One region of the Priestia veravalensis genome, then DNA from elsewhere that is predicted to be linked to it. Evidence: riboswitches for the same ligand, from Rfam matches in the RefSeq annotation. Region 1 holds a riboswitch; the other holds the start of a gene.
What was found. Region 1 has a riboswitch for glycine ahead of AS180_RS12845 (ACT domain-containing protein). Riboswitches for the same ligand answer to the same signal wherever they lie in the genome.
Positions count from the first base shown of each region.

Region 2: another riboswitch for glycine. It lies ahead of gcvT (glycine cleavage system aminomethyltransferase GcvT); the one in region 1 lies ahead of AS180_RS12845 (ACT domain-containing protein).

Region 1 is NZ_KQ758657.1:23,766-30,725, forward strand. It holds gene AS180_RS12830 (PH domain-containing protein) at 1-1,151, shown strand, start outside; gene AS180_RS12835 (cysteine-rich CWC family protein) at 1,155-1,340, shown strand; gene AS180_RS12840 (PFL family protein) at 1,363-2,724, opposite strand; gene AS180_RS12845 (ACT domain-containing protein) at 2,739-3,011, opposite strand; glycine riboswitch at 3,102-3,177, opposite strand; partial or broken gene AS180_RS23570 (carboxypeptidase) at 3,502-3,633, opposite strand; gene AS180_RS12850 (cold-shock protein) at 3,992-4,192, opposite strand; gene AS180_RS12855 (DUF3900 domain-containing protein) at 4,374-5,444, opposite strand; gene AS180_RS12860 (Nramp family divalent metal transporter) at 5,615-6,871, shown strand; gene AS180_RS12865 (LysR family transcriptional regulator) at 6,910-6,960, opposite strand, start outside.
Region 2 is NZ_KQ758639.1:10,375-17,334, forward strand. It holds partial or broken gene AS180_RS07615 (cupin domain-containing protein) at 1-29, opposite strand, end outside; gene AS180_RS07620 (YqzE family protein) at 174-365, shown strand; gene AS180_RS07625 (YqhG family protein) at 403-1,224, opposite strand; gene AS180_RS07630 (DEAD/DEAH box helicase) at 1,211-2,887, opposite strand; glycine riboswitch at 3,074-3,162, shown strand; glycine riboswitch at 3,166-3,247, shown strand; gene gcvT (glycine cleavage system aminomethyltransferase GcvT) at 3,354-4,442, shown strand; gene gcvPA (aminomethyl-transferring glycine dehydrogenase subunit GcvPA) at 4,474-5,820, shown strand; gene gcvPB (aminomethyl-transferring glycine dehydrogenase subunit GcvPB) at 5,813-6,960, shown strand, end outside.

The DNA of each region.
Region 1 (6,960 bases):
TCCAACGAACGCGTATTCAATCGATTCAAATTGATCAGCCTTTTCTGTTTCGCCTAGTTAAACTGGCACGGCTTCGTATTGAAACAGCAGGTGGAACAGGAATGGGTGCAGAAGTCGATTTACCAGGTGTTTTAATGAAAGACGCCCATGAGTTAAAAACAATGCTGCAAGCAGGGGAGTCTTTTTCAGTAGAAGAGAGTCCTGAAAGAAAACAAATCATTAAAACATTAAAGGTGCCCACCAGTCGCTTAGTGATTGCTGCTGCGCTATCGGCGAACTTTGGCTATATCTTTGCTGGACTGGGTGTACTATACGAATACGTGGATGACTTAATCAACCCGTGGATTCAAGATGCTTATGAACAGATTGTTACGCAGTCTATATTAGCTATTATCATATTAGTATTTTTTATTTTATGCATAGCATATATACTTTCTATTATCTTGTACGTAATCCGCTTTGGTAATTTTATGGTGGAGCGCTATGAAAAGCACCTTCAAGTTCAATACGGGCTATTAAACAAAAGCTCGCTTACGATTCCTTTTGAAAAAATTAAGGCGGTTACAGTTGAAGAAGGTTTGCTTCAGCGTTTATTTGGTTGGGGAGCCATTTCGTTAAAAGTCGTAACTTCTGATTTAGAGCAAAAAGTGTATTTACACCCATTTTTAAAACAAAAGGAAATAACGGAGGTTTTTTCAGAGTATCTTCCTACTTATCGTTATCTTGAGTTTAAGCCAAACGTAGTGCGCAATTATGTATGGTATAAGCTATCATATGTCTTCATTACAGCTTGCATTGCAGCAGTAGCAATCAGCTTTTGGAAAGTTCAGCTTGTGTGGGGAGTGGTTGTCATTTTGTTAGCTACTTCGTTGTTAACATGGTTTGGATATCACCAAGGAGGCGTAGCGATGACCCATGAATTTTTAAGTATTCGATCGCAGTTTATTACTCGAAAAACAACGGTTATGCAGCGCAGAAAGATTCAGGATGTAAAGGTGAAAGCAAGCAGCAGGTTTTGGGAAAAAGGATGTCGTCATCTTATTGTATCAACAATGGGTCTTGGTTCTTCCTACGGAGTTGGCTATTTACCGGAGCGCATATGGAAGCCGATCTTTGATAAAGCTACACATTGGGATGTAAAGAAAGAGTGAGTTATGATTAACAGAACCTGTCCACTGTGTGGAAAAAAGAATGGATGTCAGCATGTTTTAAAAGAAGAAGAGTTTACTTGCTGGTGCGCAGAAGAAGAGTTTCCAGATGCGTTAAAAGCAAAATCTAGTCATTCTTGCATTTGCAAATCTTGTCTGCAAGCGTATAAAGAGAGTCAGCGTGAAGAGTAATGATTACGCTGACTCTTTTTACTTAATTAATCAATGCTTGTAGGGGAGCAGGAATTCGTCCACCGCGATTTACTAATCGCTCAGAGCTATAAGGGTTAACACCCATGACTGGAGCTCGTCCTAGAAGACCACCGAATTCTACCATTTCACCTTCACTTTTACCGGGAACAGGGATAACGCGTACTGCGGTTGTTTTTTTGTTAATCATTCCAATTGCCGCTTCATCAGCAATCATTCCTGAAAGCGTAGCAGGACTAACATCTCCTGTTAAAGCAATCATATCTAAACCAACAGAACATACGCAGGTCATCGCTTCAAGTTTTGATAGATTTAGAGAACCGTCGGTAATACCTTTAATCATCCCGTTATCTTCACTGACCGGAATAAAAGCCCCACTTAGACCACCAACGTAAGAGCTAGCCATTGCGCCTCCTTTTTTCACAGCATCGTTCATAAGTGCTAACGCAGCAATTGTACCATGAGTACCCACACGTTCTAACCCAATTTCTTCTAAAATTTCAGCAACGCTGTCGTTAATAGCATTAGTAGGAGCCAGTGATAAATCCATGATGCCAAAGGGAACGTTTAGTCGTTCAGCCACTACGCGTCCAATTAACTCACCAGCGCGCGTAATTTTAAATACCGTCTTTTTAATTACTTCAGATACCTCACCTAAATCAGCATTAGGATGACGTTTTAGTGCATTTAAAACAACACCAGGGCCACTAACACCTACGTTTAAGACCACTTCACCTTCACCTGAGCCGTGAAAAGCCCCGGCCATAAATGGATTATCTTCAACAGGGTTACAGAACACAACCAGCTTGGCGCAAGCAATGCCATCACGATCTTTTGTACGGTTAGCCGCTTCTTTAATAATAACGCCGAGCTGTTTTACAGCATCCATATTAATACCGGTACGAGTGGTGGCTACTGAGATTGAAGAACAAACGCGTTCTGTTACGCTAAGAGCTTCAGGTAACGCGTCTAGCAACGTTTGATCACTCTTTGAAATTCCTTTATGAATAAGAGCTGAGAAGCCTCCGATAAAATCGACACCAACCTGTTGTGCAGCACGGTCTAATGTTTTAGCGAGCGTGATTGTTTGTTCAACCGTTGCATGACCTAAAATCTCTGCGATAGGAGTAATTGAAATACGTTTATTTACAATTGGAATTCCATATTCTTTTTCAACCTGTTCAGCAGTTTCTTTTAATTCACCTGCATATGAAACAATTTTGTTGTAGACATTTTGATTCATTGTTTCAAAGTTAGAATCAGCACAGTCTCTTAAACTGATACCCATTGTTACTGTACGGATATCGAGGTTCTCCATTTGAACCATTCGGATGGTTTCCATCATTTCTGTTAAAGCAATACTCATATTTATTCCTCCTTTTATACGCGATGCATAGCTTGAAACGTTTCTTCAAGCTGCACGTGAATTTTTAAACCAAGCTCTTCGCTAACGTTATTTAAAGAATGTTGTAGCGAGTTTAGTTCAATAGCTGATACATCGACAATCATCATCATCGTAAAGAAATCTTGTAATATTGTCTGACTAATATCGAGGATGTTAACACCTTGATTTGATAAGACAGTTGTGACGCTTGAAATAATCCCTACTTGATCTTGTCCAATTACGCTAACCACAGCGCGCTTTTGTTGCATAATAATCACCTCAAAAATAATATAGAAAATAAAAAAAGAGATTGGAAGAATCCAATCTCGAATAGGTCATCGAATAACATACGTATGTATCGTTACTCTTCTGTCCTTTTGCCTGAGATTGTGAATCCTTCGGCGCCGCCTAAGCGGTCTCTCCAGAAGCTGCTCCTGTTGTAGTGTTATCCACAACAATCATTGCTTGGGGAATATTCAATTTAACATTGGCTCAAAAACCAATAGAAAAATCATATCAACAAAAGAAAAGATAGTCAATGTTTTTTGAACATTTCTATTGTTTCATCATGTTTACTTAGAATGGGAGAGTGTTTTGTGCTATATCACACTTAAAAATAGAGCAATGGAAGCAAAAGGTGAGAGGAGAGGTAGGAGCTAAGGCTTTTCATCAATAGTTCAGCAAAGGGAAAAGGGTACAATTGTTATAAATAGAAAAAAAGGAAAGCGCCTATCAGTCGCTTTCCTGTGATAATTTTTATTACTCGTCTTCTCCAGAAGGGCGAGTTGTTTGGGAGGCAAGCGTGTCCCAAAAGCTTGTATCTGCATTTTCTATTGAGCCATCTGAAATAGCTCTTACAGTTGAGTCTAAAGTAGTGATTGTTTGTTTAATGTGCCATTAGTTAAAAAAGGCATGAGCTTAAAATACTGTATTTTGAGAATATTTAAAGTAGAATGTAAACAAATTATTGTAACTGTACAAATAAGTGAAAGTTAAGACGAGGAGAAAGAGGGAGAGGGCGGATATCGCAGTGGATGGTTAGTTACTGATTATCATGAGATGTGTAATAAAAAATTAGGTATTATAAGAATACTATGCTATACTAAGTTTACCATTTTCTTTACCAGTTACTATCTGTGTTTTGATGTTCCCTATTCATTCGTGAGTAGGGTTTTTATTATGTCCAAATTTCAATGTAAATTAAAAACAGACTCTACAAGTAGAGTCTGTACATAGATGTCCGTATTAATTACGCTTTTTGAACGTTAGTAGCTTGAGGTCCACGTTGACCTTGCTCTACTTCAAAAGTTACAGCTTGACCTTCATCTAAAGATTTGAAACCTTCGCTTTGGATTGCTGAGAAATGTACGAATACATCGTCTCCGTTTTCGCGCTCGATGAATCCAAAACCTTTTTCTGCGTTAAACCATTTTACTTTACCTTGTTCCATTGTTGTTGCCTCCTCGTGTGCTTTGCACACATTGTGTTACTATTCTTGCTCAAATCTTCAGACGAAAGTTGTTAACTTGTCAATCCTTACCGAACAAAAATAATTCTTCTTAAGAATAACAGAAACAGTTCAGTATTGCAAGTAAAGTAAAAAATAGATGCGTCCGTTTATTATTTTTGGCTCATTCTTCCCAGCGCTTACTGCTGATTTTCTCAATAATCCCGTGCAAATCCCCAGGCTTATGAAACTCAATTGGAGACGCGCCTTTTTCAAACAAAATCGATTCTGCTTCAATTAACGCCACATAGCGTCCGTTCACTTTCGCTAAGTGAATATTTTCCCCGAAATCCGCTAACAGTCCTTTAATCTCCGTTTCGCCAAGCTTCATTTTAAGCTCGGCATCAGGCGTATGCTCGACGATATGAGCAGCAGCTTCCATAACTTGATGGGTATCCAAACGTTCTTGAAGCTCACGCTTTTCACTTGTTGCCCACAGTTCCATGTCTGATTCAAACTGTTCGAGTTCTACGCTTTCTGCTTCAAACGTTTCGCTGACGTGTTCACGCACCATATCCATCACTTGTGTTTTCATAATCTCGGGCATCGGCTCGTTGTAGTCAATGAATTTCAAGAAGTCTTCAAAGTAACGAGCGTGAGACGCTTGGTGGATGACAAGTTCGCTTTCTTCGACCATGCCTTCTTCAGGCATGTATGGGTATTGAATAGACTTCATGTTCTTGGTTGTAATGGCCATTTCGACATGGCGAATGAGCGTTGATTCATCGGTGATTGAGGCAACTTTGGGCTCAAAATCACATTTTAAAATAAATACAAACGCCTGATCGAAATATTTGCGCGGTACAGCGGATATAACTAAAAAAGCACCGCCTCGTACAGCTGCGGTATCTAAATATGCGTGAATAAACTGTTCGCTATTTTCCTCAAATTCCTCCTTTGCCGTTGCAAAGCGCGTGCGATGAAATAAATTATAGTTAGGATTAGAATCTAATGCGTGCCCAGGTTCCGTGACAAAGTAACCAAGCTTTGTAGGAACTTGTTCAGCTTTTGGATGGCGTTCAACCTTACGTTTAACAATTTTTTTAAACTCACCGTCTAAGAAGTCTTTAATTGAGCTTTCTTCGTATTCTTCTGTATTCAGCGTTTGAAAATGCTTGTAGCGTTTGTCTGCTTGCTCGTCTTTACCATCTACTTGGATGACGTAAAAAGATAAGAAATTAATTTTAAAGTCCATAGATTCACCTTGTTTCATTAAGAGTTCATCATTTCAGTATAGTAGAAAAAAGAAAAAAGCGTCAATGATAAATAAAATATCGAAAGGGTTGAAAAATCTAAACTTTCTAAAATTTACAAAAAATAGTATAATAGATAACGAGAGTCTAGTAAAACAAAGGAGGGAATTGTATGACTGTAGAATTACATACGAATGAAGCACCTACTCGGCTGAGGAGTCGACTTTCAAAAGTAGGTCCGGGATTGATTACGGCTGCAACGGGTGTAGGAGCAGGGGATTTAGTAGCCGCATTGGTAGCGGGGGCGACGCTTGGGATGACGTTCGCATGGGCTATTGTAGTAGGGGCCATTTTAAAGTACTACTTAAATGAAGGCGTAGGAAGATGGCAATTGTCAACTGGACAAACTATTTTAGAAGGCTGGAATTCAATGGGGAAATGGGCTACCAGCTATTTTGGAGTGTATTCAGTCCTTTGGGGGTTTGTATTTGGAGCTGCTGTTTCATCATCATGTGCCTTAGCCATGCATGCGTTATTTCCTCAGCTCCCGCTTTGGGCTTGGGCTATTATTCATGCACTTATTGGTTTTTTATTAGTTTGGAATGGGAGATATGCATTGGTTGAAAAGCTAATGACTGTTTTTGTTGGCATCATGTTTGTTACGGTTGTAGGCACTGCCATATTACTATCTCCAAATTTAACAGCACTTGCTGGAGGCATGGTACCAAAAGTACCTGAAGGATCGCTGATGAACGCTCTAGCTTTAATTGGAGGAGTAGGTGGTTCTATTACAATGGCTTCTTACGGATATTGGATTCGTGAAAAAGGCTGGAACCATCGTTCGTGGATTTCAATTATGCGCCTTGATTCAGCTGTTGCTTATATTGTAACCGCTATCTTTACGCTGTCTCTTCTCGTAGTAGGAGCGGAGTTTTTATTTGGGACAGGCATAACGTTGAGTGGTGAACAAGGTCTTATTCAGTTATCGAGTATGCTAGGCGAGCGCTTTAATGAACCGATGCGCTGGCTGTTTTTAATCGGTTTTTGGGCAGCTTCCTTTACGTCATTGTTAGGGGTATGGAACGGTGTACCATATCTATTTGCTGATTTTGTTCGCATTATGAAAAAAGAGGCGAAAAATCCAGGGGTCGTCGTGGAGAAAACCAAACCATACCGTGCGTATTTAATCTGGTTAACATTTCCTTCCATGCTTTTATTGTTTATTGGAAAGCCTGTTGGCCTTATTATGGCATACGGGGCGCTAGGAGCGTTATTTATGCCATTTTTAGCTCTGTCGCTACTTTGGCTTTTAAATTCAAAGCGAGTAGAAAAACAGTATCGTAATCCGTTATGGAATAACATCATGCTAGCTGTCTGTATTTTATTGTTTATTGTCTTAATGGTAAACGAACTACTTAATATTTTTTAAGCATATATAAAATAGAACAGTATAAATGAAGAGTTTCTTCATTTATACTGTTCTAACATAGCGAAAAAGGATTTAACAAACTCATAAAA
Region 2 (6,960 bases), on a different contig from region 1:
TTATCAGGAACAAATCCAGAATGACTCATAGTTGTTTCAACCTCTTTCTTACAAAAGAATATAACGTATCATATTATTAGTCAGGAAAGAATGTGTTACATCATCACAAAGTTTTCTTGCTTTTGATTAATAGCTTTTCAGCGAGGATATACTAGTTCGTAGGAGATGATGATGTGAAAACAAACGACTACGTGAAGTACGTAACGCAGCAGCTTGTTCAATATATGGATCAACCGAAAGAAATTCGTAAAACCAAACGAATTGAAAAGAAAAAGACACGAGATCCGTTTTTTAATAGGTGGTTTGGAATGATTCCTCTTTCATTTCAAATCTGGTATCGAAATACGAAAAAAGGTAAAAAGTAGCCTGCGCTCTTTTTACCTTTTTTATTTATAGAATGTTTTATACGAAATGACGTGAAAGGTGATGATTAACAGTTTGTTCAGACAAGTAAAACAATCCGCCGTTTACAATTTTCGTTAAAATAACAGGCTCATATAAATCTTGTAAAGCCTGTTTTTCTGTCGTATAGCTTTCGGGTAGCTCTTCCATATTCTCATAGAAATGATCTAAAAGTGCAAGGTCTTCATACCATCTTTCTTGCGCTTTTTTTGCCCAATCCATCGGCTGCTTTGAAATGTGATCTTCCACATAAGCTGATAATCTTGAAATTCCGCTTTTGGGGCGAATAATTGGCGATAGCGTAAAGCAATAATCAGGAATCTTTGACGTGAAGTTTTGTTTGGACATCATCAGCTGAAAGTTATCAAGAATCGCTCCCGTAATTAAATTTAACCCAAGCGATAGTAATTCATCTTTTTTTCGGTCACACTTATACGAAACCTTCATATTTAAAGCAAGCCAAGGCTGAAGTGAACGCTGCGATTGTGAGTGAGAATGCATTTTTTCATATAAGTGAACGAATCCTCCAAACTTTTGGGCTGACCCAAAAATTTGATGTAAACGCGGTGAGCCAAAGTGAATTTTTTCGCCTTGTACAGATGAATCATCATAAGTTGGATCGGTGATAAACGTAAGTGAAGCAGGATTAGGTTTCCCGCCTGTTTTTTCAATATAATGCCAATAAAAAGGTCGGTTCATAAGCTCTTTATCCATTTCAATAGTAAGCTGAACCTTCAAATAAGATGGGTCGTCTTCTGTCAAGTCACAGTTATGTGCCGTGAAATATTTTTTGAGAAATTGATGAATTTCAGTTTGCTGCATGCTGTTCACCTTCTTCATCTTCGTGATATTCAATAATGGATGTAAGATTGTTCATCTTAATTTTCATTTCTCCTTCACTTCGTGAATGAAGAAGAATATCTTGAATGTGATCTTCAATGTTATCAATTTCTAGTTTGGTTAAAATTTCATCGAGCTCACCAACAACACGCTCAAATAAATTTATTTTTTCATAAAGTAGCTTTAAAATATGTTCTTCGACTGTATTCTCAATTGCTAGATTATAAATGTGCACATCATGCTGTTGACCCAGTCTATGAACGCGTCCAATTCGTTGCTCTAATCTCATTGGGTTCCAAGGTAGGTCGTAGTTAATGATATGGTGACAGAATTGAAGGTTAATTCCTTCACCTCCAGCTTCCGTTGCGATAAAAACTTGAGCATGGCTTTCAAAAAGCTGTTTCATCCAGTCTTTTTTTCCACGCTTAAATCCACCCCTAAACGGAACAGATGTAATACCGTGTTGTTTTAAATACCACTGTAAATAAAGCTGAGTTGCTCGATATTCCGTAAAAATGATGACTTTATCATTAATCTGTTGAATTAATTCAATTACCTTTTCTGCTTTCGCATTTTGAGGAACGGTTTGTACTTTTTCAAGGAGTGGTTTAAGCATCTGAGTAGCTTTTTCACTGTTTTCGTCCTCTTGGCGTTCAAGCATGCTTTTTAAGGTCATAAATACTGCTTCGCGACTGCTACAAGCTTCGCGCTGCAATGTTAAAATTGCAAAGGAACTGCTGGGTAAATTTGAATGTTGCTTAAATGAAGTGATTTGATCATACAACTCTCGTTCTTCAGATGAAAACTCAACAGGAACGGTTTGAACAATTCGTTTTGTCCATTCAATACCTGTGTCTTGCCTGCGGTTTCGAATCATCACTTTGTTAACGAGTTCCTTTAAATACTCATCATTTTGAACAGAACGTTTCTTAGCAGAAAATAAATCAGCAAAATAATCTTTGTTTCCTAGGTGGCCTGGTTTTAATAACGAAACTAAGTTGAAAATCTCTTCTACTCGATTTTGAATTGGTGTCGCTGTTAATAATAAGCAGAACTTTTTCTTTAAGCTTTGAACAAACTCATAGTTTTTTGTTTTATTATTTTTTAGTTTATGAGCTTCATCGATGATGATAAGGTCATAATCTTGTTCTAATACAATTTCGCGATGAGGGGAGCGCTTGGCTGTATCAATGGATGATACTACTACGTCGCATTGCTCCCACACGTATGTTTTCTTTTGTGGAACAGCAGGAATAAAAAATTTATGGTTAAGTTCCATTGCCCATTGGGATACAAGTGATGCTGGTACAAGAATAAGGGCTTTTTTCACAAGACCACGAATCATATATTCTTTTAAAATGAGTCCTGCTTCAATTGTCTTTCCAAGCCCCACTTCGTCAGCTAAAATCGCTTTTCCATTCATTTCTTCTACCACTTTTTTAGCTACTTCTAACTGGTGTGGATGCGGGGTTAGGTCTGTTAAATGGCGAGGTGCTTGCAGACCTTCAAATTCAGTAATTAACGTTTGCTCCTCGATTTCATATGCTAATTTATACATTTCCCAATCAGACCAAGAGCCGTCTTGCTCAAGTTTATTTAAAAAAGTAGATTCCCATGCTTCATCTTTCTTCATACTGATGTTCATCGTTAGTTTTGCTCCTTTCTGAAAGTTTTTATTGAACTGCTGAACAGAATCATGTAGGATAAAAATATATTTTAGAAAATTTAAAATAGAAAATAGATTGTCACTAAATGAACTATTTTGTTATTGATGTGTGTAAGTAATAGTTTCTTAGTAGTATGCCCAAAATTACAAACTTTATAGAGGCGAATGATGACAAGGGGAGAGACTGCTTTAAAGTGGCGCCGAAGGAGCAAACAACATGTGAATCTCTCAGGCAAAAAGACTCTTGTTGGACGCAACTCTGGAGAGCGTCTATTTCGAATAGACCACCCACGAGGCAAACCTATTTAACGGGTAAACTTTCAGGTGAAAAGGACAGAGACTTCCTGCTATACAGCAGGGAGTTCTCTGTCCTTTTTTATGTGTAAAAAAGATACGATGATTCCCCGAAACCAAAGCAAATGGCCTTATATGAGGAGGATGTTAAATGACTGAGCTAAACAAAACACCACTTTACGATGTCTATCAACAGTACGGTGGAAAGATTATTGATTTTGGAGGTTGGGCTCTTCCAGTTCAATTCTCATCTATTAAAGAAGAACATCATGCGGTTCGTACAAAAGCTGGCCTGTTCGATGTTTCTCACATGGGAGAGTTTGATGTAAAAGGGACAACTAGCTTGGCATTTTTACAAAAAGTTATGACGAATGATGTTTCAGTATTACGTCCAGGTAAAGCACTATATACCGCGATGTGCTATGAAGATGGGGGCACAGTGGATGATCTCCTTGTTTATCAAAAAGGAGAAGATGACTACCTGCTTGTTGTAAACGCAGCAAATATTGAAAAAGACTTCGAATGGCTACAGCAGCATAAGCCAGAGGGTATTGAGCTTGTAAATCGTTCAAGTGAGTTTGCTTTACTAGCTTTGCAAGGTCCAGCTGCACAAGGTGTTTTACAGAAATTAACAGATGAATCATTATCTGACTTGAAACCATTTACATTTAAAGATGATGTAGAAGTAGCAGGTGTGAGAGCGCTTGTTTCACGTACAGGTTATACAGGCGAGGATGGTTTTGAACTGTACTGTTCTGCATCAGATGTAGTAACGCTTTGGACTGAGCTTTTAAAAAATGAAGAGGTAGTTCCGTGTGGATTAGGAGCACGAGACACGCTTCGTTTTGAAGCAACTTTAGCTTTATATGGTCAAGAGCTTTCAAAAGATATTACGCCAATTGAAGCACGTATCGGATTTGCAGTGAAAACGGATAAAGAAGATTTTATCGGCAAAGAGGTATTAAAGCGTCAGCGTGAAGAAGGACCAAACCGCAAGCTTGTTGGGCTTGAAATGATTGATAAAGGAATTCCACGACATGGATATGAAGTGTTTAGTGAGGAAGAAGAGATTGGCTTTGTTACAACAGGCACACAATCGCCAACTTTAAATAAAAACATTGGTCTTGCACTTATCGATGCTAAACATGCTGAGCTAGGTACAGAAGTGTATGTGCAAGTGCGAAAAAGACGTTTAAAAGCAAAAGTCGTGAAGACACCTTTTTATAAGCGTTCAAAATAATGTTGGGTAATTAAAGAGAGGGGACAAAAGAATGGTACATCGTTATTTACCAATGACATCAGAAGATCAGCAGCAAATGTTAAAGGCAATTGGCGTGTCTTCAGTGGATGAGTTGTTTTCAGATATCCCAGAAAGCGTTCGTTTCCAAGGGGAATACAATATAAAAAAAGCGGCATCAGAATCTGAGCTAGTAAAAGAGTTAACAAACTTAGCTACTAAAAATAAGAACGTAAAGGAATACGCTTCATTTTTAGGAGCAGGTGTTTATGATCACTATATGCCAATTATTGTTGATCACGTTATTTCGCGTTCAGAGTTTTACACAGCTTATACACCATATCAGCCTGAAATTTCGCAAGGAGAGCTGCAGGCTATCTTTGAATTTCAAACGATGATTTGTGAGCTAACAGGAATGGATGTTGCCAATTCATCCATGTACGATGGTGGTACAGCACTTGCTGAGGCAGCCATGTTAAGTGCAGGTCAAACGAGAAAGAAAAAAGTGTTAGTTTCAGAAACAGTTCACCCTGAATCACGAGCTGTGTTAGAAACGTACGCAGCAGGTCAGTACATTGAAGTAGTAGAAGTACCAAGCAAAGACGGCGTAACGGATCTGACGGTGCTGAAGGAGCGCATGGATGATGATGTAGCGGCTGTCATCGTTCAGTATCCAAACTTCTTTGGTCAAGTAGAACCTTTAAGAGAAATTGAAGCCATTGCTCATCAAGGAAAAGGAATGTTTGTTGTATCAAGCAATCCACTATCTCTTGGATTGTTAACTCCTCCGGGTCAGTTTGGTGCTGATATTGTTGTAGGAGATGCACAACCTTTTGGTATTCCAACACAGTTCGGTGGTCCTCACTGCGGCTACTTTGCTACAACGACAAAGTTAATGCGTAAAATTCCGGGACGCTTAGTTGGTCAAACGATTGATGAAAATGGTAAGCGCGGCTTTGTCTTAACGCTTCAAGCACGTGAGCAACATATTCGCCGTGATAAAGCAACTTCAAACATTTGTTCAAATCAAGCGTTAAATGCACTTGCAGCTTCAGTAGCGATGACTGCCTTAGGAAAGCAAGGGGTAAAGGAAATGGCTACGCAAAATTTATCAAAAACGCATTATGCATATAACGCATTAAAAGCAAGCGAAGTAGATGTTGTTTTTAATGGGGCATTTTTCAATGAGTTGGTTGTAAAACTACCTCAACCCAGTAAGGAAGTAAATCAAAAGTTATTAGCGAAGCATATCATTGGTGGCTATGATTTAGGCCGAGACTATCATGAGCTTAAGGATCACATGCTACTTGCTTTTACTGAACTCCGTACAAAAGAAGAAATCGACCAACTTGTGAAGGAATTGGGGGATCTTTATGCATAATCAACATCAATCGCTTATTTTTGAAATGAGTAAAGAAGGACGCGTTGGCTATTCATTACCAGAACTAGACGTGCCGGAAGTAACCAGTACAGAAGTGTTGCCAGCAGAATATGTACGTACCGAAGCACCAGAACTTCCAGAAGTGTCTGAGCTAGACATTATGCGTCACTATACTGCTCTTTCAAAACGTAACCATGGAGTAGACTCTGGCTTTTATCCGCTTGGTTCTTGTACAATGAAATATAATCCAAAAATTAATGAATATACAGCCCGTATTCCAGGCTTCGCTAATATTCATCCACTTCAGGATGAAGAAACGGTTCAAGGTGCTCTTGAGCTCATGTATGATTTGCAGGAGCACTTAACAGAGATTACAGGCATGGATGAAGTTACGCTTCAGCCAGCAGCAGGTGCTCATGGTGAGTGGACGGGGTTAATGATGATTCGTGCCTATCATGAAGCAAACGGTGATACGAAGCGTACGAAAGTAATCGTTCCTGATTCAGCTCATGGTACAAATCCAGCCTCGGCAACAGTAGCTGGATTTGAAACAGTTACTGTAAAATCTAATGAGCATGGTTTGGTAGACTTAGATGATCTTCGTAAAGTAGTAAACGAAGAAACAGCAGCTCTTATGTTAACAAACCCAAATACGTTAGGTCTTTTTGAAGAAGATATTTTGGAAATGGCAGAAATCGTTCATGCAGCTGGTGGTAAGCTTTATTATGACGGAGCGAACTTAAATGCTGTATTAAGTAAAGCACGACCAGGCGATATGGGCTTTGACGTTGTACATTTAAACCTTCATAAAACATTCACAGGTCCACACGGTGGTGGTGGTCCAGGTTCTGGTCCAGTTGGTGTAAAAGCAGATTTAATTCCATTTTTACCAAAACCGGTACTAGTCAAAACGGAAAGCGGCTTTACTTTCGACTACAATCGCCCACAGTCCATTGGCCGAGTTAAACCGTTTTACGGCAACTTTGGTATTAACGTACGTGCTTATACGTACATCCGCTCTATGGGTCCAGATGGTTTAAAAGCGGTAACGGAAAATGCGGTATTGAACGCAAACTACATGATGAGACGATTGTCAGAGCATTATGATTTACCGTTTGATCGTCATTGTAAGCATGAATT